One region of the Alteromonas sp. I10 genome, then DNA from elsewhere that is predicted to be linked to it. Evidence: predicted binding sites of a transcription regulator. Region 1 holds the regulator's gene; the other holds the start of a gene.
The links. The regulator FNR, encoded in region 1, switches genes on or off when oxygen is low (the NO sensors DNR and NnrR bind a similar motif). The targets are predictions, from matches to a motif close to TTGATCTAGATCAA.

Region 1 (14,853 bases):
AACCGACGGCAACGCAGCGGTTGACGAATCTATGCTTACCGGCGAGTTTAACCCCGTGCGTAAGTCGAACAGTAGCCCGGTTTACGGCGGCACGGTTTGTCAAGATGGTACGCTAACCATTACGGTTACGCAGACCCTTAAAAATGCGCTGGTAAATCAAATTGTACGACTGCAAGCAAGTGCGATGGCGAGTAAGCCTAAAGCAGCGCAGATAGCCGATAATTTTTCTCGCTATTTCGTTACCGCGGTATTGCTGATTTCGGCGTTAACCTATGGCTTTTGGGCGTATCAGGGTAGCGACGAGGCATTTTGGATCACCATATCGGTGCTGGTTGCAACCTGCCCTTGCGCACTAGGGTTGGCTACGCCATCAGCGTTAACCTGCGCTATGGCAAAGTTAAACCGACAAGGTATTTTACTAAAACGGGCCGATGCGCTAGAACAAATTACTGACATTGACACCATCGCTTTAGACAAAACCGGCACGCTCACAAAAGGCAAATTTACTATTTCAAATGCCTGGTACGTTGACGGCGTGGATAGTAATAGTGCGCTATCAATTGCGCGCGCTTTGGAGTCACGCTCTGAACATCCGATTGCCAAAGCCTTTAGCGACGGTATAGCCTTTAGCGACGGTGTAGCCCTAAGCGAGACTTCTGCCTCTAGCAGTAGTGCTGACGCCATCGATAACACGGTACACAAAGTGACTAATTTTACCGTTACGCCAGGAGGTGGTATCAGCGGTGAGATCAATGACACGTTGTTTTCTATGGGATCTGCAGCATTCAGCGTTCACGAATCACAGCTAAAACTCATTGAAGCGTTCCCTTCAGCTAACGTGTTTCTCACGGTTAAGGGGCGTATTATGGCGGCGTATGAAGTAAAGGATTCACTAAGAGAAGATACGCAAGAAACTCTCGATATATTAGCTGTAAGCCATACCCTCGCCGTTTTAAGTGGTGATACACAGCAAAACGTTAATGCGCTTACCGCACCATTGCCAATTTCGACCGTTAAAGGTGGCCTAACACCTGAGCAAAAGTACGAAGCCGTTCAAGCTATGCAGCAATCTGGCGCGAAAGTGATGATGATGGGTGACGGTATTAACGACGCTCCAGTTCTTGCCAGCGCTGATGTGGCAATTGCAGTGGGTAATGCCACAGACGTGGCTAAAACTGCCGCCGACGTGATACTGCTTGGCGATCAGCTGCTTTCTGTACCAGAGCTTATTCGAACTGCGCATCAAGTGAAGCAAAAAATAAGGCAAAATATCGGCTGGTCGGTAGGTTACAACGTTTTGATCTTACCTTTCGCCGTATCAGGCCTACTTTCACCGTGGATGGCTGTTGTTGGTATGTCGTTAAGCAGTATCATTGTGGTCACAAACTCAACGCGACTTTTGAGCAAATAGCATGAGTATTATTTACGTATTAATTCCAATCGCCATCATCATTGTTGCCGTCGCTATTGTGATATTCTTTTGGGCGGTGAAAACCAATCAATTTGAAGATTTGGATCGCCAAGGGTATAGCATACTGTTTGACGATGATCTTCCGCCAGAAGAAAAAAAGCTAGCTGAGCAACGCAAGCAACTTCAAGACAGTAAAGTAGACAAAAGCCAAGCGCCACATGGAAGGGATTAACTACTTCTCTGCCTTTCTTATCGGCTTAGCCGGTGGAGTTCACTGTGTGGGAATGTGCGGTGGAATTGTCGCTGCGCTAAGGATGGTTTCGCCTAAAGGCGCTTCAGCACTACCCTATACCCTTGCCTATAACATGGGACGTATAGTGAGCTACACCATCGCCGGAGCAATAACCGGGGCACTTGGAAAAATTGCAGCAGATTATATACCTCTTGCCAACTATGCCCTTTCCCTACTTAGCGGAATCATGTTGCTTCTACTGGCGTGTTATTTGGGTAAGTGGTGGACTGGCTTAACAGTGCTGGAAAATGCGGGTAAAGGCCTATTTTCCAAAGTCCAGCCGCTTTCAAAACGCTTTTTGCCATTTAAGACCCCTTTAAGTGCGTTGCCTTATGGTTTTATTTGGGGTTGGCTTCCTTGCGGTTTGGTGTATTCCACACTTACCTGGTCTCTCGCGGCGGGTAACGCGCTAGAAGGCGCTGCTATTATGTTCTTCTTCGGTTTGGGTACATTACCCACCTTGCTCGCTGCAAGCGCTGGTAGCCAATATATTGTTCGAAGTTTTCAACATAACCATTTTAGACAAATTATTGCAGTAATAATGGCAATATATGCAGCTTATCTTATTCATGGCGCAATCGTTTAAAAATGGGTGTATTATTGTCGGGTATTCTTTTAGAGAGCGTGCATTATGAGCAAAGGAAGCCAATTTTCTATTCACTGTCAAAACTGTAGTTTCAGTCACCTGTGTTTACCGGTGGCGTTAAACAAAACAGAAATCGAGTCTCTTGACGATATTATTGAACGCAAGAAGCCGCTTCATAAAGGTGACACGCTGATTCAAACTGGTGATAAATTCCGTTCTCTATTTGCAGTGAGAACCGGTTCATTCAAATCATTTGTGACTAATACCGAAGGTGAAGAACAGATTACCGGCTTCCACTTTCCTGGTGATATTATCGGTTTCGATGCATTAAGAGAGAACAAACACCAAAGCTATACTTCTGCGTTAGAAACTGCCATGGTGTGTGAGCTTCCCTACGAGACCCTCGACGAAATGTCAGTGCAATTTCCAAAGCTACGCCACCAGATCATGAGCTTCATGAGCGCTGAAATAAAACAAGATCACGACATGATCATGCTTTTAAACAAGCGAACCGCAGAAGAGCGCTTACTGTATTTCATCTCACACCTGTCGCAACGCTTTGAAGAGCGTGGCTTTTCCCATAGAGAATTCCACTTAACCATGACGCGCAACGAAATTGGAAACTATTTAGGATTAACGATTGAAACGATTAGTCGTCTGTTAAGCCGTTTTCAAAAAGACAACATCATAAAAGTAGACGGCAAGCTTATTACTATTTTGGATTTCGATAGGCTAAACACCAAACTAGCGGCGCTTAACGGCCCTAGCGTTGTCTGCGGTTAGTCCTTTTTAAGTGTTAAATAAGGCGCGCACTAAGCGCGCTTTTTTGTAACCTGTGTTAGCCACCTACCTGCCCTTTCAGCGCCACGCCGGTTGCTCCATATTCAATTAGGTAGGTTCACTCATGGTCGCCTCGTAAAATTCTTGATCTAAAACAACTTACGTTTTTCCCAATGTCGTTTATAGTTAGTATTAGAAAGCTTCGATTTCGACAGCCGCTACTAAGTTTCGTAGTTAGGGGGACGTTATGATTGAGTGTAAACGAATTCTGGCCGTGGTAGATGCCGAGCGCGATAACCAACCTGCACTAAGCCGAGCTTATGAACTCGCTTCAAAAACAGGCGCTTCAGTTACCGCCATGATGGTGGTATACGACTTATCTTATGATATGACGACCATGCTTAGCCCGGATGAGCGCGAGTCAATGCGCGATGCAGTTACAAAGGAGCATGCAAAATGGCTTGCCACCCACTTAAGAGAACAAGGATTCACTGAAACTGATATCGTTGTAGAATGGAATAATCGTGCGTATGAGTCGATTATTTACTACACCCTAAACAATCAGATAGATTTAGTGGTAAAGGCAACCAAAAAGCACGACGATCTTGCTTCTGTTATTTTCACCCCCACCGACTGGCATTTAATGCGTAAATGCCCTCGCCCAGTATTGCTCGTTAAAGAGCACGACTGGCCAGAAGGAGGAGAGATTATTGCTGCAGTAAACGTAGGCAGTGAAGACGATGAGCATGCCGCACTTAACGATAAGCTCACCCTCATTGCTAACGACTACGCCTCTTTATTGAAAGGTAGCGTAAATTTGGTCAACAGTTACCCTTCTACACCACTTAATATCGCCATAGAAGTACCTGAGTTCGACCCCGATACCTACCACGACGCGGTAAAAAATCATCATTTAAAAGAAATGCGTAGTCACGCGTTAAAGTACGGTATTCCTGAAAACAAATGCGTAGTAAGAGAAGGCCTTCCGGAAAAAGTTATCCCGCAAGTGGCAAAAACACTGGATGCAGAGCTGGTTGTTATTGGTACCGTTGGCCGTGTGGGCATTTCAGCGGCCCTAATTGGTAATACTGCAGAACACGTGATCGACGAACTCAATTGCGATGTGCTTGCTATTAAGCCAGATGGATTTGTGTCGCCGTTGTCGCTGTAATCTTTTCATCAGTACCGCATAGCCCGTGTTTGCCGTTACTTAGCGGCCAACACGGTATGTCACCAACAAATTTAACCTCACAAGCATGGTCTCGAAAAGCCGCTTTAATGTATAATGGTGGCTTTATCACAAACCAAGCTAGTTAATTATGAGTTTAGGCACAAACAGTGCTGACGCGTCGCCATTAAATGCTGCGCAAAGTAAGCAAAAGTACAACTTCAACAAACTTCAGAAACGACTTCGCCGCAATGTGGGTAAAGCCATTGGCGATTTCGGTATGATTGAAAACAACGACAAAGTAATGGTGTGTTTATCTGGCGGTAAAGACAGCTACACCATGCTAGATATTTTATTGTTTTTAAAGAAGATTGCGCCTATTCACTTTGATATCGTTGCGGTTAATCTTGACCAAAAGCAGCCTGGTTTCCCAGAACATATCTTGCCTGAATATCTAGAAAGCATTGGCGTTGACTACAAAATTGTAGAAGAAGACACCTACTCTATTGTTAAAGACAAAATTCCAGAGGGAAAGACAACATGCTCTCTCTGTTCTCGCTTGCGCCGTGGTATTTTGTACCGCACGGCAAAAGAGTTAGGTGCGACTAAAATTGCATTAGGTCATCACCGCGACGACATGCTAGAAACGTTTTTCCTCAATATGTTTCATGGTGGCAAGCTTAAGTCTATGCCGCCAAAGCTAGTCAGCGATAACGGTGAACACATCGTTATTCGTCCATTGGCGTACTGCACAGAAAAAGACATCGAGAAATATTCTCAGGCCGCTGAATTTCCGATTATTCCTTGTAACCTTTGTGGCTCACAAGAAAACCTACAGCGCCAAAACATAAAGGCTATGCTTCAAGACTGGAACCGTCGCTTCCCAGGTCGTATAGAGTCGATGTTCCGCGCGCTTCAAAACGTAGCGCCTTCACACTTAATCGACAGCAACCTTTATGATTTTAAAGCTATAGCTACACAAGAAGGCCCGGTTGAAGACGGTGATATCGGGTTCGATGAACCTTCTTTCACTACAGAAAATAGTTCGGACTTCAGTGATGAAGATAATACTATTGAAGTAATAAACATTATGGAACCTAAGTAAATGAAAATTGGACTTGCGCTAGGTGCCGGTGCCGCAAGGGGCTGGACTCACATTGGCATAATTGAAGCATTAGAAAAACTCGGCGTAAAAATTGACGTTGTAGCGGGATGCTCTATTGGTGCCTATGTTGGTGCTGCCTACGCAAGTGGCAAGCTGGAAGGGTTGAAAGAGTGGGCATGTTCCCTCAGCGACTGGCAGGTACTTGCTCTTATGGGCGTAGGACTTAGACGCGGCGGCATTGCCAGCGGACAGAAGGTTTTCGACAAGCTAGCAAGCGAGTTTTGTGAATCGACTTATGAAGACATGCTTAAGCCGTTTGCGGCTGTGGCTACCGACCTTTATACCGGCCGTGAAGTAGTGTTTAACTCTGGTCCTATCGGAGACACCATTCAAGCATCCTGCGCTATTCCCGCACTTTTTGCGCCCGTAGCACATGGTGATCGTTGGCTGGTAGACGGTGCCGTTGTAAACCCTGTACCGGTGAACTTATGTCGCCAATTAGGGGCCGATTTTGTAATCGCGGTTAACCTTAACGCCGATTTCCGACCACTTCGTCTTGAAAAGTTGAGACAAGATCATGAAGAAAACCAGCGCAAAACCGAGGACTTTTTTACAAAGAGTCAAAACGTACTACGCCAATGGTTCTCTCCTGACAACAAAGAAGAAAAAGCCCTAGAGAAAAAAGATGAAAAAGACAGCGTCTCGGCTGGCAATGTAAAGACAGAAGAAGGCATTGCTTCTGATGTGATTGAAAAAGTGGAAGAAGAGTTGACCGAAGTCCCCGCTAAAGTGAACAAGCGAAACCCGCCTGGAATTATGAGCGTGATGAGCAGTTCACTTGAGATACTTCAAGCTCGCGTCACACGTTCACGTTTGGCTGGCGACCCGCCTGACATTCTTATTGAGCCTCAGCTTACCGACGTGGGTATTATGGAATTCCACAGAGCCGAAGAGCTATGCGCGAAGGGCGAAGAAACCATCGCGCGTTTAGCAGAGCAAATTAGGTATCAGCTTCTTACCTAATCCCAAATATGCATTTAGCTTGAAGCCATAGCGGTAACACGTAGCGGCGCATGAGGCAGTGTTAAGCCTTTTGCGTCGTTGATCCAATCTTGTTCTAGATGCAATACGCCGTTATTGATTTGCACACCTTGTGGAGTAATGAAATCTAAATTCTTGTCATCAAACTGAATCATCAAGCCCTTTACCGAAGGCATCATGAAAGACAAAAAGCTTCCCATTTCATTAAAGAAAGCTTCGTACTGACCATACAAAAACGTAAGGTCGTCTTTTGTGTAATACTGCTTAAGATATTCCGGCTTGGTTTCAAGTTGTACCGACATATCACACACGTTCGCGCGTTCGTTTAAATCGATGCGAACCAGTGCGTTGGCAAGTTTCAGGGCCTTTTCAGTAGGCACCGTGAATCGCCCTTCATCACTCACTTCTAAGGGCATTGTTTTCTTATCGGTTACGATAGACGCTCCGTTAACTTCACATAAACGCCCTTCGCCAACACGAACAAACCCGAATGCAAACTGAAGTGCTTGGGTATCTTCATTATCCAGCTTTTTAACATGGCTATAGAAACGGCTGTACTCAACATCTATCGTTTCAGCAGCAACGGAAGAACTGCCTACACCAATAAACAGAGATGAAGCAAAAAATAAAGCAGCGCGTATCATTCGGATAAAAACTCCTCGTTAAATAGGATCATAGTTTGAAGCTCTTCAACATAAGCGGCTCCTCGCTCAGAATAGTTCATTAGCCCTTCAGCTAACGCAACACCAGTAATAGGAATTTGGTTTGCACGCAGTCGACTGCGGATCTCTCTTAAATCCGCATACGCGTCGTGGCGGTTTAAATTTCGCATGTAGGTGTACGTTGCACGCGACAAACTGTCGAATTTGGCAACTTCATGAGATGCCCCATCGTTTCGACGGTTAGGAACAAAACCACACCCCTTAGAGAAACACCATAAGCCAAAGAAGTTATAGCCCTTTCTTGCGAACCGGCTGGTGCCCCAAGCTGACTCATTCGCGGCTTGCACGAGCACGAGTTCGGCTGGTAGAACATCAATCTTTTGTAGCAAAGCTAGCAATTTTGATTTTAGCGGCTGCGTTGGCTTAACTCGATATTCCTCTTCTAACCATTCAAGCCTTGCCATATCTTCTTCAGAGAGCGTCTCGTTAGCTAACGCCTTTCTATATAAGGTTTGTACGTAATGTCTTAGCGTGAGTAGATACGCATTCTGCTTCTCTATTTCGGGACGTAAATAGTTAAAAAATGCCTCTTTCTTCTCTTTTACATCTGTATAGGCAGAGAAGTTAGGCACCGGCTTTTTAGCTTCAACCGTTTGCGGTATATCTAAAATATCCGGTTCGTCCTCAGTAAAAATTATGGCGTTAATGACGATTACCGCCAATACGCCTAACGTAATGAGGACAATTTTAAAGGTTTCACGCTTATGCATCGAAGCTAGACTCATTCACATCGTTTTCAGATGCTTCCGTGCTTACTCCCTGCTCGCCAATCAGTTCCTGATAGAGCAAGCCCATCATACTAAAATAAAAAGGTAATACCCAAATAAGTGAAAAGCCCAGCGTTAATGGCACCGACACAAACAGTAAAAAGAACACACCAAATATGCTGGCGATTTGAGCCCAGTATGCATTAAATACGCGACACGACAGGATGATCGCGCTAATTGGCGTTAACTTTCTGTCAGCAACCAACATAAGTGAAAAGGACGAGGCTAAATAAAAATAAACGCCGGGTATAATAAGCAACATCATACCTAGTTGAACAAGAATACTGTTCACTAGCTGAGTTAGCGCCAGCAAAAATATCAAGGGGAAAAACTGGAATACGGTAAATACTGAAGTTTTAGTGCCGCGGGCAACAAAAACGCCCATCATATACAACCCCGTCAACAGCGGGGCAACGATGCAGATTGCAACAATTTCTATGATAGACTGATGCTCGAATACATAGGTCCCATCGTCATTTATTGTGATGTACTGCTGAGCAAATACACCTAACACGACAAACGTCAAAAATAGAACAACACTTCCCTGCAGCAATGATGAAAAGTTTGCCTTTGTTAAACCGGCAGCGCGGCGCAATAGACCTTTGGTATCAAATTGATACTGTTTAGACAACGTATTGTTCAGGCGGTCTTGGTTTACGTCTTTCACACAACTCTCTTATCTTTTTGAAAAATCGGCGCGATTATACCAATTCACAAAAACAAATGCCTGTTTGTAAGGTAAACAAACGTTAACCTAGTACTAATTTCGCAGCTAAACCGACGAGTAGCACCCCCATCGCACGGTCTAACCAATACCCTTTTTTACCAATAAGATCAGCTACTTTACTGGTGCTCAAAAGGTATGAAAGAAAACAGAACCACAGTCCAGTAGCTATAGCTAAATAGATACCGTAGCCAAGTTTCACTGTAAATGGAGTATCAATACTAATAATTGCAGTAAACAATGAGAGGAAAAATAGCGTTGCTTTTGGGTTTAGTCCATTTGTGAGAAAGCCCATCCAAACTGCGCGCTTTGCAGATATGTGGGATGTTTTCTTTTCAGCGTTAACTGCCTGGTCCTGCTTTACAGGCCCGCTTCTAAGCGCACCAAACGCAAGGTACAGTAAATAAGCTGCGGCGGCATAGCTAAATGTGGTGAATAACCATGGAGTAGTTGCAATAACCACACTAAGCCCCACTAACGAGTAAGCCACATGCAGTAATATAGCTAAGCCAATCCCTATACTGGTGTACATGGCGATACGTCTGCCATAGGCCACGCTGTTTCGAACAACCACCGCGAAATCTGGCCCTGGGCTAGCAACAGCCACAAGGTGTACCAACGCAATGGTAAGAAACTCATTCATATACTGCATGTTATGCGCCTCCTACAGCGCGTACTTTGACATTAATTGATCAACCCATTGTGGGACGATGTGAGAAGCAGGGCCTGTTAGCGATTCATCGAACAATGCATTAGTTACGCCCGGCTCCAAATTTGCCTCTATGGTGTGTGCGCCACTTTCTTTAGCGATCTGAACAAAACCCGCGGCAGGATAGACATTACCTGATGTGCCAATGGCAATAAACACATCAGCCTTTGAAAGCGCATCGTAAATCTCTTCCATGTACATGGGCATTTCACCAAACCACACGATATCCGGTCGTAAGGTTACTCTGTTGCAACACGGGCATTTAGTGGTGTGATCAAAACTATCACTCCAGTCAAAAGTCTGCTGGCTTATAGCGCAGCGCGCAGATAGCAGCTTGCCATGCATATGGTAAACAGACTGGCTTCCACCGCGCTCATGCAAGTCATCCACATTTTGAGTAACCAACATCAGGTTGCTACCGAACGCTTTCTCAAGTTTGGCCAGCGCCTCATGCGCTGCATTAGGATTCACGTCGTCTTGCTGTAACTGCGCACGTCGAGCGTTGTAAAAGCGATAAACTAAGCTAGGATTTTGTTCAAAAGCCTCTGGGGTGGCCACCTCTTCTACGCGATGATTTTCCCAAAGGCCGTCATTATCCCGAAATGTCTTTAATCCAGATTCAGCGGAAATACCCGCACCGGTAAGAATAACAATATTGGGTAGAGATTGATCAGATGGCATCAGGTTGTTCTTACTCTGTAGTTATAGCGCTAATTATACGATTAGCATGTTGTATATTTACTTAGTTAAAAGCCGCGACTCTTTACATATCTTTGACCACAGGATATTGAGTATCAGCGCCCCACTCTGACCAAGAGCCATCGTATACTGAAACCTGAGTAGCGCCGCACAATAATGCCGCCACTCCAATTATGCAGGCGGTAACGCCAGAACCACACGTACAAATAATGGGTTTGCGTAAATCGATATTAGCGCGGTCAAAAACAGCCTTAAGCTGCTCAACTGGCAAAAAATGCCCGCTTTTGAGTAAGGTGTCAAAAGGAATATTAAACGCACCAGGCATATGACCTGAACGTACTCCTTCACGAGGCTCTGACACTTCTCCTTTGAATCGCGGCGCGCTGCGCGCATCAACAAGTTGTGCTTCAGTATTTATTGCCTGAAGTACTGCACCGGAATTTGCGAACCAACCAGGCCTAGGCGTAGCTTGATAGGTTAATTTTCCGTATTGTTGTTGTTCTGAAACCGGCAGCGCTGCTTTTTCCCATGCAGGCTGTCCGCCATTTAATATATAAACATCTTGGTGGCCCAACGCTTTTAACATCCACCACACTCTTGGCGCAGAATATATTCCACGGGTATCGTATACCGTAATAGGTGTATTCGCAGTTATGCCCTGATTACCAAGATAAATTGCAAGGTCATTTGCAGAAGGCATACTGTGAGGGAGACCTGTAGTGTGATCGCTACCTTCACTATCTAAGTCAAAGTCGACTGACGCAGGTAAAACCATTGCCGTGCGCGTATCTGGTGTTTTTGAAACGGGGTCGTCCATTAACGCTCGTACAAGCGTTACCGGCTTTTGTTGCATTACATTGGCTAATTCACCAACTGAGAGCAATACCGATGCCATTACATTCTCCTAAAAGGCACCCACATCAGTGAGTGCCCTGTAATACCCCGATAAAACAAATCGGTACGTATTCAAACACATTACATAGTTAGCTAACCAACTAACCTATGTTGCGGATCTACTTAGCTAAGAGCTGCGATAGCCGCGTCGTAGTTCGGCTCTTCTGTTGTTTCTGCAACTTGCTCTGTGTAAACCACTTTGCCTTCGGCATCGATAACCACTACTGAACGAGACAGCAGCCCAGTAAGCGGCGCTGATTCAAAGGTAACACCATAGTCATCACCAAAGTTTGAGCGGAAAGACGAGCCTGTAAGTACATTTTCAATACCTTCAGCACCACAGAAACGACCCGCTGCAAACGGAAGATCTGCCGATACACAGATAACTGTAGTGTTATCCAATTTTGCCGCTTCTTCGTTGAATTTACGGACAGACATTGCACATGTTCCCGTGTCGATTGAAGGGAAAATGTTTAATACCACATTTTTTCCTGCAAGCTCAGACAGTGTTACTTCACCCAAATCTGCTTTCACTAATGTAAAGTCTGGTGCAGATGTGCCTACTTCAGGAAGCTGACCCTTTGTCGTAACTGTATTGCCTTGAAAAGTAACTGATGCCATTCGCTTTCTCCGTGTTTTGTTAATATGAAATAGTGGATGTAAAACAATACTTTCGCAATTAAAAGTGACGCTTTTTAAATATTACTTTTAACCTGCGACTCTGCAAACGCAAGCTTATGCTGCAAATGCGGCTTACCTTTTAAATATTCCCGTCTAAACACACTGAAATAATGCGCTAAGGTTTGCGCCCCTTGCTTCTGCTGCGCAAGGTCTAAAACGCTAATACCAACTTCAGCAGTACAGTGTTGGAAATCATGGGTAGATTCGCGTAGTAAATAATCTGACGCTACGTCCATACTCACGCCCAACACAGGAAAGTCATGCAAGTAAGGGCTCTTCACGAACATTTTTTTTGCTTCACGCCACGTTCCATCCAAGAAAATAAATAGTAACGTTTTCCCAGTATTCAATGGTGGCGTATCAATACAACGTTCAGCTGCAGCATATTCGTGTGGGAATACCACGATAGGAAAATATTTTTCGTTGCGAAGTAACGCCAATAGCGCCTCTTCTGGCTCGGTGCGCTTCCACAAAAATGCGTGGTTATCTTTAACCACGTCCGCAATTAAACGACCGGTATTAGTAGGCTTATAATATTCACCTTTGTACATCAAGAACAAAACCGCCACATCAGTGCCAGCCTCAGGCTTAAATTCACAAATACAGTTTTGCGTTGGAAGCAGACATGCGTCGCAGCGAACTACTTTACTCCCACGAGCGTGGAATGGACGTTCAGCACGAGATAACTCGTCTAAACGAAGTGACATAACAGAATTCAAGATAGTACGTCTTTGCCAAAATTTTTACGGATTTTACCATAGAAACGTGTGATAAAAGAGCGCAATTATCTTATCAATTTTTTGATTAAAGTTTGGAAAATTGGGAGTAGATAAATGGTGCCCGGGGCCGGACTTGAACCGGCACGCTGTTACCAGCGAGGGATTTTAAATCCCTTGTGTCTACCAATTTCACCACCCGGGCATCGGGTTGCTTTTCAGCAAAGGTGTCAGGCGTAGAACCTGATGCTGCGTTGCAGCGTTTGGAGGCGGAACCCGGAGTCGAACCGAGATAGACGGATTTGCAATCCGCTGCATAGCCATTCTGCCATTCCGCCAGATGCGTCTGGCGCGTGATTAAAACTCATCTCTAAGAGATTGGAGCGGGAAACGAGATTCGAACTCGCGACCCCGACCTTGGCAAGGTCGTGCTCTACCAACTGAGCTATTCCCGCATGTCTTAATCGACCATTTCGTTTGGTTGATGTCCTCTCGAAATGTGGGGTGCATTCTACCTACCCATTCAAAACTGTCAACACAAAAAAGCGTTTAAATTGAGATAAATGCGGTTTTTTATGATCGTTTGCTATTTTTTTATTCACTTTGATTAATGTACGATCAATTTCACTTTACTGCGCCACTTCGAAGGTGTGGCCAGGCCGCTTTTGTATAAACAAACATTGACCAAATTGACAGCACTGCTGAGAAATATAAAAGAATATAACCTAAAGAAACCCAATAAATAGTTATGCCCATAAAGGTTTCTAATCCCGACAACAAGCCAATTAAGGCTAACATTTGCGCAGTGGTTTTTGCTTTACCTATAAAAGACACTTTAACCGCATCCCTTACACCACTCGAACCCATCCATTCACGTAACGCCGACACATAAATTTCACGAACCAATAGCGCAATAGATGGCAACGTGATCCACAGGTTTGCATAACTATGAGTAATCATAAGAAGAGCAGCGCCCACAATGAGCTTGTCTGCTACAGGATCTAAGAATGCACCAAAGGGTGTAGACTGCTGTAGTTTTCTTGCTAGATAGCCGTCAAACCAGTCCGTTATTGCCGCAAGCCAAAAAATAAATGCGCCTGCCTCGTGCGCCCAGCGCCAATCAAGAAAATAAACAACTACAAATACAGGAATAAGGATTACTCGGAATAAAGTAATACAGTTTGGAACAGTCCACATAAAAAGTACGTCTCGGTGTTATGCCTCTATGGGCGTTTTAGCGCGGTAGCGTATAAGCTCTGCATCTTTCATTTTTCTAACACATTACCTTAATTTGTAATGCATTGCTTGTTACTCATTCATTTATTGATGAAGGTGGTCGTAAATAGTTTCCGCCAGTTCAGGGCTTATACCAGGTACATTTGAAATTTCATCTTTGCTGGCTTTCTTAAGACCCTGCAAGCCCCCCATGAATTTAAGCAGTGTTTGTCTGCGTTTAGCACCAATACCAGGTATGCTTTCCAAACTCGACGTGGTTTTAACTTTCTGGCGTCGGTTGCGGTGCCCAGTAATGGCAAATCGGTGAGACTCATCGCGAATATGCTGAATAAGGTGAAGCCCTGGCGAATGGCTGTCCATCGGCAGAACCTGATGGCTACCTGCCAGTATTAGTGTTTCTAAGCCAGGCTTACGGGTGGTGCCTTTTGCCACGCCTAACAGCATAGGCTTTTTATCATGGGGCCAATCTTCAAAAAACGCTTCTGCTTGGGCAAGCTGTCCTTTACCACCGTCTATTAATAGAAGGTCAGGTATTTTTTGCACTTCTTTCACTGACTTGTAGCGACGTTTTAACGCCTGTGCCATGGCCGCGTAGTCATCACCTGGGGTAATGCCTTCTATATTATATCGGCGATAGTCACTTTTGTGCGGACCTTCACGATTAAATACCACACACGAAGCCACCGTTTGCTGGCCAGACGTGTGTGATATATCAAAACACTCCATGCGTTGAATAGGCGTATCAACTTCCAGTGCCGCTTCTAAGTCGAGATAGCGTGCAAACACAGACTTTTGCTGACTGTATTGAGCATCTAACGCAGTTTGCGCATTTGACTGCGCCAGCTGCAGGTACTTGCGTTTCTCTTCTCTCGCCCCTTTAAAGAACAGGACCTTGTGTCCCGCTTCACTGGCTAGTACATCTGCTATAGCGTCTTCGTCAGTTAATGTATTGCTAAGTACTATCTGCTTGGGAATAACTTTGTTACCCGCCAGATAGAACTGTAGGAAGAAAGATTCAAAAACTTCTTGTTCATCGGCAGTGTTGGGGACTTTGGGAAAATAGGCCTTGCTGCCTAACAACTGCCCTTCACGAATAAACATTACCTGAATACACGCCATATTGCCTTTGAACGCAAACCCAAACACATCCATTTCGTCTTGAGTACCGGCAACCCACTGTCGTTCTTGAACTTTTCTTAGTGCATTAATCTGATCGCGGTAACGGGCAGCAGCTTCAAAGTTGAGTGCCTCGCTGGCTGCTTCCATCTTTTCCACCAGCCCACCAATGACCTGCTGGTTTTTACCTTTCAAGAACAAGCGTG
Region 2 (14,853 bases), on a different contig from region 1:
AGCGCGCTGAATTAATTGAAGACTTTCTAGGAACAGGTCACGGCGGCTCTCTGGAATTTAGTGGCGTGCTATCGGAGAAGCATGATGTTGAATGGTTTATAAGAGCTGATGTGGTAGATAGCGTCAGTCGATTACTGGCAGGAGTAAAACTCTCCTTCGATGGTTGAATGAAACGAAGCGCCTACTCCACATAAAAAAGGCCCATCAAACGATGGGCCAAACAGCAAGAACGCGTACACACTTTAACAGTGCATAATAAGTTACGGCTTGTCGCCATTGTGAGTTCAATTGCCGCAGATTACGTATTTTTAATCTCTTGAGCTTTAAACTTAAAGTTGAGTTTATTAAACTTTAGTTTAATGAAGCGCTAAAGCTCGTACTGTTTAACTCTAATAATCGTAATTTGAAGGTGTTCTTGTGCCCAGCCGTTACGCTCAGTTCAAAGAAAAACTTCCCATTTCCCGACTCTCCGATGAAGCGGTGCTTGCGTTTCGCGTCCTTTTTGATGATCCTCTCGATATCGTAGACTTAGCGCAAGATATATCTGACTTAACGCTTTACCCGGAACGGCTGAAAGACAGTTATAGAAAGGAGTGGGAAGCCTACGTGCTAAAGGCACTGGCGTTTGAGATCAAACAACATGCAGACGTTTCTCCTGCAGAGTTCATTGAGCTTGTAATGAACAAGGTAGAAGCGATTCAGCAAAATAACGACACCTATCAAAATCTATTGCGTCAGGTTCAACACGCGAAGAGTATTTTGCAATCAGAAAACACGATCGTTTTTCCTACCCCCATGCGTCAGCAGTTAACTGCGTTTCTTTTGCCGATTACTACTATTTCGCCTCCCAAAAAATAAAGGCAGCTACAACGTAAGGCAGTTCCGCTTCTATAGGAAAGGCTTCTACACGCTACTTATTAGCGCCTTTAAATTTGTACTGAGAGGGGCAGTATCCTCTGTCCACACCTTCAGGGCGCAGGCTGGCATGTTTGGTTTTTCTACCCGACACGCGCTCTCGCCAGTTCTTGAAGGTTTTCGGTTTGAGATTTTTACGCATAAGCTTTATCACATCTTTTTCAGGCAGCCCGTATAAACGCTCTATTGCCTCGAAAGGCGTACGGTCTTCCCACGCCATTTCAATTACCCGTGATTCTTGTTCTTCAGTTAATGCCATTTCTTACATCTCAATATGCGTGTTTAACCCCACTACATACTTATTTTCGGCTCATTTTGTTCAGTTCAACTACGCTAAAGTTCCAAACAATTAGTGGCCGACTTAAACGCTCACTTGCTCATCGTCTTTTTCAAACGCTAGCTTCAACAACTCGGCGGCGGCCTTCGCATCGCTCAGCGCGCGGTGATGCTGCTCCATTTCTATGTGAAAATGCTTTGTTAAGTTTGCCAGCGAGTAAGAAGGCAGCCCAGGATAGGTGCGACGCATTTCGCGAACGGTACACATTTTGGGTCGCCTGAAACTTTGCTCTAGTCTTGCAAACTCTTGCTTGATGAACCCGTAGTCAAAGTTTACGTTGTGAGCAACGAACACAGCGTCTTCGGTGAAATTTGCCACGTGTTCCGCTACTTCAGCAAAAAGCGGAGCATCTGCCACCATGTCATCCGAAATTCCAGTAAGGCGGGTAATGTTGCTAGGAATGCGGCGCTGCGGATTTAACAGGGTTTGAAACCTGTCTACCTCTTTCCCACCAACAAGTTTTACCATACCTATTTCGGTAATCCGGTTGTAGCTGCTGTTTCCTCCAGTGGTCTCTATATCTACCACAACATAAGGCTGTGCTGGGTCGCGTATCCATTTCACTGTTGTTACCGCAACGTCAAATCCAGCTTGCTGCAAACGTTGAATTGAAACCAGCTGATTTCGGCGAAGCTGATCGCCAGGCGCTTTGATTTCTTCAAAGCGAAGTGCGCCGTCAAATACCATGATATCGGGGAAGCCATCTCGGAGGCTCTCAAAGTCTTTGCACATCATGCGAAGTAAAGCATAAATCGAATCTAGCGAACCATGCTCAATTAGCGCTTCTATAGGCGTAAGCAAATGACTAGACCACATAAACAGGCTATTAACTTTGCCATAGTGCATCGTGGCCATTTTGTGAATGTGAAAACGCAGTTTTTCTTTGCTATCAAGCGCCTGTAACAACGCTTCAATACTGTGTTCAAACTTAGCGTAAAAGTTATTCTGTTTAAGCGATAACGGTCTGCGATCAAACTCCGTAACCAGCGTGTCTTCTTCGTAAAGTTGCTTCCAAAAGGTAAGGCCGAACAAACTGCGCCATAATCGGTTTTCCGTGCGCCAGCCTTCAATGCCGCGCCTTGCATAATGCGCCAGCACACCACGCTCAACCTGTTGGTTTTGGCTTACGTCAATATCCAGTGTACGGCTAGCATTGCGAAGCATGTCGGTAACCGTGCTGGTGCGTTTTTTGTGGTATTTACGGGCATAGAAATCTTCTGCAAATGCTAACAGCGTATCCGATTGCGGATTATCAATTATCTCTTCAAGGGTCTGTTTAACACTATTTTCATTTCCGTCCTTGTAGCTCTCTCTTAACCACTTTTCTTTTGCCTTATCGCTTTGCGCCGCTTTCAATACTTCTAGCCCTTTCGCTCTATCAAACATCAGTACTTTTAGGCCTAATGCATAGAGAAACTGGTCGCGATAAAAACAGGCCGACACACCTTCTGTAATGGGCAGTTCACCTTCGGCAATGGCAAGCAACATATCATCGTTATAAAAAGCTAACTGGCTGTAATGGTTAGCGTAAAACCATGAAGCTTGGGCGTCGCTTTTAGTTTCAAAACGCGCCGTATCCGTTACGGAATCAGAACGGGTTCTCATTACGCCTAAATCGCGCATAGAAAACTGATTTAGACGGCTTTTGGTGTTACCAAAATAGATAAACAGCAAATAGCGAAGTGCATCGTCGAACAAGCACACTAAGTAGTTATCTAGCGAAAAGCGCTCTGGCCAGCCTCTAGCTTCGATATGTTCATTAAGCAACGTCACGAGTTTAGGCTTGGTGAGAGATGCGAGCCCCTGAATACTGCCGTATTCAGCAAGTAGCTCAAGCAGAGCATTCTTGGTCAAGACACCTGCGATGTCATTAAGCGAAGCGTGGGTAAGGTCACCAAACCAGCCGTTGTCGGTAAGCCAATCTATTTGCTCTTGTGGCACAGCGATTTCGCTATAATTGAACTGCGTCCTGTCAATCACTGCGTACTTGCGATTTGCAGCGCGCACAACAATACACTGTTTGTCATCGTCTAACGCTTTAAAACGCCTAACAAAGTCAGTGGCTTCGTCACTTAGAAGCGCCCTGCTAGCACCCTCAAAGAACCCAAGGAACTCGTGAAAGTGTGTAAGGTAATAACGTGGCGGTAAATCTTTTCGCATGAGGTATCTTTGGCTATGAAAACACCAATAGTGTATATTTATACAGCCACGCGAATCAAATTAAATCCTCCGCGATTGGGTATCACATCTGCTGCTAATAGTGCACAGCGTGTACTTTTACACGCGTACGCGCTGTTTAGACACCCAATGAAAGAACGAAGAAAGCTGCGCATCTGCCAATAAACGCTGCAAATTGAAGTAGTGTTTGGCCAACGTCATCTCATCATAAAATCGATGTATACCGCTGTGACATTGTCTGCAAATGTAAATGCCGTCCTGAAGCTCCGCTTTGCTAAAGTGCTTTTTAAAATAGGTACGCCTGTGCATTTTTCGCGGAATAAGATGATGGTAAGTAAGGCGAGTTTCTCTATTACAGCACGGGCATTGACCAACTTTATTTGCCACAAGGTCACCTTTTTCGTCTATCACATCTATTGTTTGTGCACCCAGTTTTCTGATTACTCATAAGCGTCAAATGGCAGTCTTGCCCTTTTCTCTTAAAATCAGATACAAGGGGCGTGTCTAAAAGAAAATCCACTCGTCTTTGCATTACGTAACAAATAGCATTAGTGATTACAAAGGCATTTAAATATGAGTTTAACTCGTTCCATGAGCTTTTCCTGTCCTTACTGTATGGCCCCAAATGATGTTGAAATAGATGAAATTAACGATGTTGGCCAAGTACAGGTGCTCGACTGCCAAGTGTGTTGTCAGCCCATTGAGCTTACTGCTTATCAGCACGGTGATGACATTCAGATAGAGGCAGAAAGAGAGAATGACTAAGCAGTTTACCCGCGGTGATATAGACGCCCTTGCACAGCGCTACCGCGCAAACCTAATTAATAGTTTGTCTGGTTTTAAATCGGCGACTTTGGTGGGTACAACAAACGGCGTTACAAACAATTTGGCTATAGTGAGCTCTATTGTTCATGTCGGTGCAAACCCGCCTCTCATTGGCATGATCATGCGTCCTCATACCGTCACGCGAGATACGTTAAGCAATATAAAACAGCAGGGCTTTTATTCGCTAAATCACGTGTCTGTTGACTGGGTCGACAAAGCCCACCAAACATCAGCCCGCTATGCGCCAGATGAAAGTGAATTTGAAGCCGTTGGGTTAACCGCGCAGCTCAGTGAGTCCTTCAGTGCGCCGTATGTCAAAGAAAGTGAAATTAAAATGGGCTTAAAAGTAGCACAGCATTTTACTTTGCTTAATGAAACCGAAATGGTTATCGGCGAAATCCAGGAGCTCTACGTTCCTGAGCAAATAATAGATTCAGACGGCTATGCAGATATAGAGCAAGCGCAAACGGCCTGTATCTCAGGCCTAGACAGCTACCACAGCACACAACGAATTGCGCAATTTGCATATGCAAAGCCCGATGTAAAGTTAACCGTGAAGTGAACTAATAAACTGTCCAGCGGTCTTATATTCAATACTTAAGATTGTAACTCTGAAGTTTATTTAATCTGGATCAAGCGAAAGTGCGACATTTCGTTCGATCTTTTTTCAAAAAGAGATAGTATTTAAACATGAAACAAAACCTGCCTCTTTGGGCAGGTTTTTGCGTTTAAGGCACTGAATAAAAAAGAATCATTATCGTTTCTATCTCTTAAGGAGAATGTTATGAAATCTGTAAATCGCCGTGACTTTTTAAAGCTTTCTGGCTCGACGGTTATCGGTCTTACATTAGGTGGTGTAGCGTTACGTGCTCAGGCTCAAGAACAATTGAGTGCTGATGACCCTACTGCAAAAGCACTGAACTACACACCGTCGTCAACTGTTGAAGGTGCAAAATGCGCAAACTGCATGTACGTGCAGGGCGCCGATGGCGAACAACACCGCCCTTGTAACATTTTCCCTAATAAGCTTGTTAACGCTGATGGCTGGTGTAGCGCTTGGGTGAAAAAGCCTGGCTAACCAATCGAAAGAAAAGACGTTCAAAAGCCCTTGAGTTAAACCAAGGGCTTTTTTCGTTTCTGTTGAGGCGAAATACGATTATGTATCCTCATTTCCCGCTAGCGAACTACGTCAATTCCGTCTTCGATACCTTTTAGCGCTGGGTTGTCAAAACGTGTAGGCAGAAGGCCAGGCTTAATGAAGAAGCCGTGTTTTGCTTCAAAGACTCTACCTATTTTCAACACGCTTTCGTCTTGCCACTTTCCACCAATAAAGCTAATCCCCACAGGAAGATCTTTCACCTGTCCAGCGGGCACTGTGAGATGCGGATATCCTGCAATTGCGGCCAAATACCCGATACCGATGAAACCGACAGGCGAATGGTCACCATATACGCCGTCTATTAAAAAAGAAGGGCTGTTTGAGGGCGCAACTAGTACATCAACATTGTGCTTTGCTAACAACGTATCAATACCATTTTTGCCCGCCGTGTCTTGAATAAGGCGCAGTGCATTTTGATACTTTTCGCTGTCAATGGCTGCCGACGCGAGCGATTTTTCGAAAATGTCTTGATTGAATAGCGCTAACTCGCGCTCTGTTTTGTTATTGAAATCGATAAGCTCAGACAAGTTCCTTGCAGGGAGTTCTGCCGGCGACCCCGACAAGTATTCGTTAATACTATGATGGAACTCGCTCAGCAGAACATTATAGGAGTCGGCCCAAAATGAATCTGGCTGAGAGAAGTCACTGATGTCCACCAGCGTCGCGCCCGATGCTTTAAGCTGGTTCAACGCCTTTTCATAAACAGCCAGTACATGAGGGTTATCGCCCTGGCGGTACCTAACCACACCAATACGCTTGCCTTTTAAATCTGTAGCCAGCATTGACGATGTTGGCATAGAAGGGCGGTGAGACTCAGCGTCTAGTGTCGCGTTGTCGCTTGCATCAGGGCCCGCCATGATTGCCGTCATCAGCCAGGCGTCTTGAACGTTAGACGTCATTGGTCCTGCGGTGTCCTGGCTGAAAGAAATAGGCACTATGTGAGTTCTGGAAAGCAAGCCCACGGTTGGTTTAAAGCCGACTACCCCGTTTATGGATGCCGGACAAATAATAGAGCCATTGGTTTCGGTGCCCACGGCAAGTGACGCGAGGCGAAGTGACATGGCAGCGCCCGAGCCCGATGACGAGCCACAAGCACTTCTTGATAGCATATGGGGATTTCGGGTAAGCCCGCCAACTGCACTCCAGCCGCTGATAGAGGATTCAGAGCGAAAGTTTGCCCATTCAGACAAATTGGTTTTACCCAAAATAATTGCCCCTGCCGCTTTCAGTTTTTCTACGATAGGCGCATCGCGACCAGTGTCATTAGTAATAAGCGCCATTGAGCCCGCTGTGGTGGGCATCTCTTTACTTTCTATATTATCTTTAAGCAGCACGGGAATACCTGCCAGAGGGCCAAGCGTCTCGCCATTCGCTAGTCGTTTATCGATGGCCTTCGCTTCGGTCAGCGCGTTAGGATTCAACGCTAAGACGCTATTTACCTTTTCATCTAGTCGTTCGATTCGCGCAAGATAACCGCTAACGAGCTCAGCAGATGTCGTGTCGCCACTCGCAATAGCTTGCGCCTGAACGTGAGCAGGCTTATCTAACCATTGCTCAATCTTATCTGTATGATTTGCTTGAGACACGCATGCAGTGCATAGCACGACTACGGCCAGCAAAAAAACCTGTTTCAACATAAACCTTTCCTTAACGTATGATCCTAGCGCCTGTTACTCCTTCTTATTATGCAGCGTTTAACGGCAATAGAAGGTAACGTAATGTTAGTTTCTTATACGTTGAATCAGAAATAGTTCACTGTCTAAGAATTATTTTGCCGTTTCCGCTACGGGAAGCTTATGAAGGAGGTTATCGAGCTTATATTCATCAAGCAGTAACTGATACCGCCCATCTTCAATAAATAACCGAAGGGTGGCGTTGAACTTGGCTCTTAGCGCTGGGTTGGGGATTGCAGCACTGTAAGGCGATATAGGAAAAAGCTCATGAAAGACGGTTGCGTCTTCGGCATAAGCACTGTTTGCAGATTTGAAGTAGTTGAAAATATTTCTATCGAGAATGGCAACATCGACGCTGCCGCGCATCAGCATGTCCACTTGACGATCTTGTCGTGCCATTTCTATATAGGTAGTTTGCGATGCGAGAGTTCGCCCAAAGTCCTCACCTAATACCGATTGAGCGGTTTGAAAAGCAATGACGCTTTTACCTTTCAAATCGTCGATACTGTCTATCGTCAGTTCTCTGTCTGCCCGTGTTACCACGACGTTCTGATAGATAATATATGGCTCAGATAAAATGCTTTGATCGACCGTGTGTGCAGGATTAAGGGTAAGTCCAATGTCAACGGCGTCATCTTTTAATAACCTTGCCGTACGCCCGAAAGGAACATAAATAGGCGACAATCCATATCCCATTTCAGCAAGGATCGCCCGCACCAAGTCAACTTCAAAGCCGGTGTGTTCTTGTGAAATAACGTATGGAGGCTTGTTCCAGCCTACAACCACATCTAGCTCTTTCGCGCTAAGCGGTATGATAAAACACAGTAAACAAACAGCAGATAAAAGTGCGCGCATACAACAGATGAACCAGACTATAAATTAAACGATACCCTTCTCATAATATAAACTTATATTAGAATTTCACCAGTCGACAAAAGGTTAGTTTTTCTCGAGGCTTACGTAATCAATTGAGCAGCCAAGTTTTATTGGGTACTTGAGAGCCTGTTGAAAACCAAAGTGGTTAGATTTGATCATGCCTCTGTAAGCATCGCGTTCTCATTTACTGAAAGCTTTTCGCTTGCCTGCATTTTGTTTACTGCCAAGCAAAGGTACAATAATGCGCAAAGGTCTCAATGAACGATAACTATGGCTTGGCTACAACTTCGAATTAATACCTCCTCTGAACATGCAGAATCAATAGGCGACATGCTGACGGCCAACGGCTCACAAGCAGTGACCTATGTGGATGCGAAAGACACCCCTATGTACGAGCCCAAGCCGGGTGAAGTGTTACTGTGGCCCGATACACAAGTCGTCGGCTTATTTGAAGCTGATGCCGATATGAAAGGCATCCTTCAGCGCTTGGGTAAAGCCAAAGTCTTAGGCCCTGATTTTAAATATAAGCTTGAGCCACTTGAAGACAAAGACTGGGAGCGAGAGTGGATGGATAACTTCCATCCCATGCAATTTGGCGAGCGCTTGTGGATATGCCCAAGCTGGCGCGATGTTCCCGATCCAAACGCCGTTAACGTAATGCTAGATCCTGGGCTTGCCTTTGGTACTGGCACGCACCCTACAACAGCGCTTTGCTTGCGCTGGCTAGACGGCATAGATATGACAGATAAAACCGTTGTCGATTTTGGCTGTGGCTCTGGAATATTAGCGCTGGCTGCGTTGAAATTGGGTGCTAAACGCGTCATCGGCATTGATATCGACCCACAAGCGCTACAAGCAACAAAAGAAAATGCACGACGCAACGGCGTTGAAGACCGTTTGGATGTATACCTTCCTGAAGACCAGCCTGAGCTTGAAGCCGATGTCGTAATGGCGAACATCTTGTCAGGTCCATTACTAGAACTTCAAAGCGTGATTACAAATTACTGCAAATCAGGCGGTTTGTTAGTCCTTTCTGGCATTTTGGCGGAGCAAGTTACGCGCATAGAAGAAGCGTACGCTAACGATATTACTCTTGAACCCAGTGCCATTGATGGTGAATGGGCGAGAGTGTCGGGCAAAAAACACTAAGTTTGAGTGATAAACCGACCAGTCGGTGAAAATTACGCCCAGTTAGAATAGTGTGTTTTCGGTAAACCACCTCAAAATTGCGACGAAAATTTGTACGACAAAGCACGTTACCGCCTAATTAATTGTTAATTTTTTTCACATTACAGCCCTTTCAAATCGGGGGCTGTAAGACTTTCGTACAATATTTAAACTAAAAATCGACGTTAGCTTACTAATGTGACAGATTTTTTTCACTGTCAAGACCACGGAGTGAAATTTTGTGCGATTTTTAGCCTTTTCAAGCCTTGCGAAAACACGTACACTTAGCGCCCCGTTTTAGCCGGGTGTATATTTTCTGTGCAGTTTTAGATGGCGAGCTATACATTTTACAATGCGAATTGGACCTTACGAGTTAGAAAACAATTTGATGTTGGCCCCCATGGCTGGCGTAACAGACAGACCGTTTCGCCAACTTTGTAAGCGCTTAGGTGCAGGGCTTGTTGTTTCAGAAATGCTTTCGAGTAATCCGAAAGTTTGGAACACAGCTAAATCACAAGCGCGTATGAATCATGAGGGTGAAGAAGGCATTCGCTCTGTACAGATAGCTGGGGCTGATCCTGAGCTTATGGCTCAAGCAGCACAATTTAATGTTGAGAACGGTGCGCAAATCATCGATATCAACATGGGTTGTCCTGCTAAAAAGGTCAATAAGAAGCTAGCAGGTTCTGCATTGCTTCAATACCCAGACACAGTGGAAGCGATTATTAAAGCAGTAGTTAATGCTGTTGATGTACCCGTGACACTAAAAATTCGTACCGGCTGGAACCCAGAAAATCGCAATGGGGTAGAGATTGCCCGCATTGCAGAGCAAAACGGCATACAGTCGCTTGCTGTTCACGGCAGAACACGAGCTTGTATGTATAAAGGAGAAGCTGAATACAGCACCATACGTCAAATAAAGGCGGCAATTTCAATTCCTGTTATTGCAAATGGTGATATTACTTCTCCAGAGAAAGCACAAGAGGTGCTGAATTACACCGGTGCAGATGGCGTAATGATAGGTCGCGGCGCGCAAGGTAAACCTTGGATATTTAAGCAAATCCAACATTATCTTGAAACGGGCGAGAACCTACCAGCACCGCCGCTGTCAGAGTTATATGAACTCTTGCATGAGCACGTAGCCAATGTGCAGGACTTTTATGGCGACATAGCCGGTGTGAGAATTGCCCGTAAGCACGTGGGCTGGTATCTCGCGGAGCACGATACGGATCGTCAGTTTCGTAAAACGTTTAACGCTATCGATGATGCGAATGAGCAACTCGATGCACTAAATGCATATTTTCAAGCGCTGCAGACACGAGAAACCCGACAGATTTCTCCCGCAGCATAGTGATGACTAACTTAAGAGCAACACAGTATTATGTTCGATCAAAACGTGACTTCACCTTTTACTACTACAGTAACTACGCCTTCACAAACGCAAGCTCAAAAGCCACTGCGTGACTCTGTAAAGCAAGCGGTTAATAAGTACCTTAAGCAATTGGATAACGCAAACATCGATAACCTGTACGAAATGGTACTGGCTGAAGTTGAAGCGCCGCTGCTAGAAGAAGTCATGACTTACACACGCGGCAATCAAACCCGCGCTGCCATCATGATGGGCATCAACCGTGGCACACTTCGCAAGAAGCTTAAGCAATACGGCATGAACTAAGATTCCAAGGGCTTTGCCCACCAAAGAGCACCAATCGGTGCTCTTTTTGTTTCAACACTACAACATTAGAAACTTAAAATTTATGCAAACACCAAAACCAATTAAACGTGCTCTCCTTAGTGTCTCTGATAAAACCGGTATCCTCGATTTCGCGACAGCGCTGCATAACGCTGGCGTAGAACTTCTGTCGACGGGCGGTACTGCTAAACTTCTCGCTGACGCTGGCTTACCTGTTAAAGAAGTGTCTGATCACACAGGTCACCCAGAAATTATGGCTGGCCGCGTTAAAACCCTTCACCCGAAAATTCATGGCGGTATCCTTGGTCGTCGCGGTACCGATGAAGCAGTGATGGAAGAACACAGCATTGCGCCTATCGACCTTGTGGTGGTTAACCTTTACCCGTTTGCTGCTACCGTGGCAAACGAAGACTGTACGCTAGAAGATGCGATTGAAAATATTGATATCGGTGGGCCAACGATGGTTCGCGCTGCAGCGAAAAACCATAAAGATGTCACTATTGTGGTTAATGCGGCGGACTACTCGCGCGTACTTGCAGAGATGAACGACAACAACGGCTCGTTAACCTACAGCACCCGTTTCGACCTTGCCATTAAAGCGTTTGAACATACGGCCGAATACGACGGCATGATTGCAAACTACTTTGGTGCTCGTTTAGACAGCACAGGTTGTGAAGCAGACTGTGACCACCAGCACAGTGAATTCCCACGTACCTACAACATGCAGCTTACTAAGAAGCAAGACCTTCGCTATGGCGAAAATAGCCACCAAGAAGCGGCATTCTATGTTGAAAACAATGTTCAAGAAGCGTCTGTGGCTACCGCTACTCAGCTTCAGGGTAAGGAACTGTCATTCAACAACATTGCTGACACGGATGCGGCGCTAGAGTGCGTGAAGGAGTTCGAAGAGCCAGCATGTGTAATCGTTAAGCACGCTAACCCATGTGGTGTGGCCATTGGCGATGATATTTTAAGTGCCTACGACCGTGCGTTTAAAACTGACCCAACGTCTGCATTTGGTGGCATTATCGCGTTTAACCGCGAGCTTGATGCGAAAACGGCGCAAGCGATTGTTGACCGTCAATTTGTGGAAGTGATTATTGCGCCGACAGTGAGCGATGAAGCGAAAGAAGTAGTAAGTGCGAAGAAAAACGTACGTCTTCTAGCATGTGGTGACTGGACTGGTCAGCTAACTGAAGGTTATGACTTTAAGCGCGTAAACGGCGGTTTATTAGTACAAGAGCGCGACTTCGGCATGGTTGAAATGGAAGACCTAGAAGTTGTGACTAAGCGTAAGCCAAGCGAAGATGAACTACGCGACCTTATGTTCTGCTGGAAGGTAGCAAAATACGTGAAGTCTAACGCGATTGTTTACTGCAAAGACGGTATGACGGTAGGCGTGGGCGCAGGCCAAATGAGCCGTGTTTACTCTGCAAAAATTGCGGGTATTAAAGCAGCTGATGAGAACCTTGAAGTTGCAGGCTCTGTAATGGCGTCTGATGCATTCTTCCCATTCCGCGACGGTATCGACGCTGCAGCTGAAGCAGGTATTAAAGCAGTCATTCAGCCAGGCGGCTCTATGCGCGACCAAGAAGTCATTGATGCCGCTGACGAGCACGGCATAGCTATGGTGTTCACAGGTATGCGCCACTTCCGTCACTAATAAGTATTTACGCAATACCTTTTAGTGCAGGCTTAGTGAGGGACACCAACACCTAAGTTAAACACGCAGTAAAGTGGCATTTAGTGGCTTTACTGTGTGTTTGTTATTTTTCCTTAACCCTTTTAAATACGCAGACTCGAGGTCATTTGCTTGGTTGTAGTGAAATCTCATCGAAGCGACAGAGTTGCGAATTATTCTGCTAAGGCGTAAGTGCAAATAGGGGTTAGCTGATAGGCTTGATCTGACCCGTGGTAATTTGTAGTAATAGTGTTATGTTATTCGCCTACCCTCGACAGAAAAAGGAAATAAGAATGAAAAAGTTAGCCCAATATGTGTTAGCCGCAACCCTAGGTGTAAGTGCTACTTATGCCAGCGCAGATGCGATTTCTGATGCCGCAATGAGCGATATCCGCTCTGCTAGTGCAAAAGTACGCGATGAGTACCGTAATCCTCAGCAAACACTGCGCTTTTTTGGCCTTACCCCAGACATGACTGTGGTAGAAATCTCTCCCGGTGGTGGTTGGTACGCCGACATCCTTTATTCTGTTGTAAAAGATAACGGTAAGTATGTAGCTGCTCACTTTTACGTTGATGATGAAACCAGCGGTTACTTTAAAAAATCGGTGGAAGGCTTCAAAGAAAAAATGAAGCCGGGCATGAAGTACGAAGGTGCTGAGCTTACTGCATTCGACCCAATCAAAGCGTTAGATATTAGCGACGCAGGTAGTGCCGATATGGTGCTGACGTTTCGCAACGTACACAACTGGTATATGCGTCACGGTGACGAGGGTATCGACAATGCATTTGGCGCATTTTTCAAAGCGCTTAAGCCAGGTGGCGTACTGGGTGTAGTGGAACATGAGCTTCCTGAAAGCGCAGATGATGAAGCAATGAAGAAAAGTGGCTACATGAAGCGTTCTTACGTTGTGGCTGCCGCCGAAAAAGCAGGCTTTGTGCTTGAAGCAAGCAGCGATGTCAACGCCAACCCAATGGATACTGCCGACCACCCGAAAGGTGTGTGGACGCTACCTCCACGTTTGGCGCTAGATGATCAAGATCGCGAAAAATACATGGCGATTGGCGAGAGCAATCGCATGACGCTAAAATTCACCAAACCAAAATCATAAAATTAAACACTCAAAACGGAACAGTTAATGAACGTACTTGTAATTGGCGGCGGTGGCCGCGAACACGCGCTAGCGTTTAAAGCAGCGCAGTCTTCTGATGTTTCAACAGTATTTGTAGCACCTGGCAATGCAGGCACAGCTACAGAACCTAAGCTTGAGAACGTAGCTATCGATGTAAATGATATTGCTGGCTTGGTTTCTTTTGCTCAAGGTAACGATGTTGAGCTTACTATTGTAGGCCCAGAAGCGCCGCTAGTTGCAGGTGTTGTAGATGCGTTCACAAACGCTGGTTTAATGATTTTTGGCCCCACTCAAGCTGCCGCGCAGCTTGAGGGCTCTAAAGCTTTTACCAAAGACTTTTTGGCTCGCCACAACATTCCAACGGCCGAGTATCAAAACTTCACAGAAATTGACCCAGCTATTGCCTATGTGCGAGAGAAAGGCGCGCCGATTGTAGTAAAGGCTGACGGTCTTGCTGCGGGTAAAGGTGTTATTGTTGCGATGACCCTTGAAGAAGCGGAAGACGCTATCCGCGACATGCTGGCAGGTAACGCGTTTGGCGAAGCCGGCAGCCGCGTAGTTATTGAAGAATTCCTAGACGGTGAAGAAGCGTCGTTCATTGTCATGGTAGACGGCAAAAACGTACTACCTTTTGCCACCAGCCAAGACCACAAGCGTGCTGCTGACGGTGACAAAGGGCCGAACACAGGCGGAATGGGTGCATATTCTCCGGCTCCGGTTGTAACGCAGGACATTCACGACCGTATTATGCAGGAAGTGATTATGCCAACAGTTAACGGCATGGCTGCTGAAGGCAACGACTACGTTGGCTTTTTATATGCTGGCCTTATGATTATGGCTGATGGCACTCCAAAAGTAATCGAATACAACTGTCGCTTTGGCGATCCGGAAACCCAGCCAATCATGCTGCGCTTAAAGTCTGACTTGGTTCCACTTTGCCAAGCAGCGTGCAAAGGCGAACTTGCTGGTAAAACGATTGAGTTTGATGAGCGCGCGTCGGTAGGTGTTGTGCTTGCCGCTGGCGGCTATCCAGGCAGCTATGATAAAGGCGACGTGATTACTGGTTTCGAAGAAGCCGCTAAGTTAGACGGAAAGGTTTTCCATGCAGGCACCGCCCTGCAAGATGGCGAAGTGGTAACCGCAGGTGGCCGCGTACTTTGCGCTACAGCTTTGGGTAACAACGTTACCGAAGCGCAGCAAAAAGCCTACGAGCTACTAA

Region 2: the regulator FNR is predicted to act here: its motif matches at 4,878-4,891, upstream of BZA03_RS12245 (high-potential iron-sulfur protein).

What each region holds. Positions count from the first base shown of each region.
Region 1 covers NZ_QJJN01000007.1:149,052-163,904, forward strand. The annotation lists gene BZA03_RS14385 (heavy metal translocating P-type ATPase) at 1-1,411, shown strand, start outside; gene ccoS (cbb3-type cytochrome oxidase assembly protein CcoS) at 1,413-1,643, shown strand; gene BZA03_RS14395 (sulfite exporter TauE/SafE family protein) at 1,630-2,289, shown strand; gene fnr (fumarate/nitrate reduction transcriptional regulator Fnr) at 2,335-3,072, shown strand; gene uspE (universal stress protein UspE) at 3,317-4,240, shown strand; gene ttcA (tRNA 2-thiocytidine(32) synthetase TtcA) at 4,389-5,342, shown strand; gene BZA03_RS14415 (patatin-like phospholipase family protein) at 5,343-6,365, shown strand; gene BZA03_RS14420 (DUF2987 domain-containing protein) at 6,380-7,027, opposite strand; gene BZA03_RS14425 (glucosaminidase domain-containing protein) at 7,024-7,815, opposite strand; gene BZA03_RS14430 (stress protein) at 7,808-8,539, opposite strand; gene BZA03_RS14435 (LysE family translocator) at 8,622-9,248, opposite strand; gene cobB (Sir2 family NAD+-dependent deacetylase) at 9,261-9,986, opposite strand; gene BZA03_RS14445 (sulfurtransferase) at 10,069-10,899, opposite strand; gene tpx (thiol peroxidase) at 11,022-11,519, opposite strand; gene BZA03_RS14455 (tRNA-uridine aminocarboxypropyltransferase) at 11,594-12,286, opposite strand; tRNA gene BZA03_RS14460 (tRNA-Leu) at 12,414-12,500, opposite strand; tRNA gene BZA03_RS14465 (tRNA-Cys) at 12,560-12,633, opposite strand; tRNA gene BZA03_RS14470 (tRNA-Gly) at 12,675-12,750, opposite strand; gene pgsA (CDP-diacylglycerol--glycerol-3-phosphate 3-phosphatidyltransferase) at 12,920-13,492, opposite strand; gene uvrC (excinuclease ABC subunit UvrC) at 13,616-14,853, opposite strand, start outside.
Region 2 covers NZ_QJJN01000005.1:279,844-294,696, forward strand. The annotation lists gene BZA03_RS12210 (hypothetical protein) at 1-167, shown strand, start outside; gene BZA03_RS12215 (hypothetical protein) at 418-858, shown strand; gene BZA03_RS12220 (TIGR03643 family protein) at 911-1,174, opposite strand; gene BZA03_RS12225 (exonuclease domain-containing protein) at 1,277-3,412, opposite strand; gene BZA03_RS12230 (hypothetical protein) at 3,530-3,817, opposite strand; gene BZA03_RS12235 (CPXCG motif-containing cysteine-rich protein) at 4,004-4,195, shown strand; gene BZA03_RS12240 (flavin reductase family protein) at 4,188-4,817, shown strand; gene BZA03_RS12245 (high-potential iron-sulfur protein) at 5,040-5,333, shown strand; gene BZA03_RS12250 (amidase) at 5,432-7,051, opposite strand; gene BZA03_RS12255 (ABC transporter substrate-binding protein) at 7,181-7,942, opposite strand; gene prmA (50S ribosomal protein L11 methyltransferase) at 8,234-9,112, shown strand; gene dusB (tRNA dihydrouridine synthase DusB) at 9,483-10,481, shown strand; gene fis (DNA-binding transcriptional regulator Fis) at 10,512-10,805, shown strand; gene purH (bifunctional phosphoribosylaminoimidazolecarboxamide formyltransferase/IMP cyclohydrolase) at 10,888-12,486, shown strand; gene BZA03_RS12280 (class I SAM-dependent methyltransferase) at 12,798-13,613, shown strand; gene purD (phosphoribosylamine--glycine ligase) at 13,641-14,853, shown strand, end outside.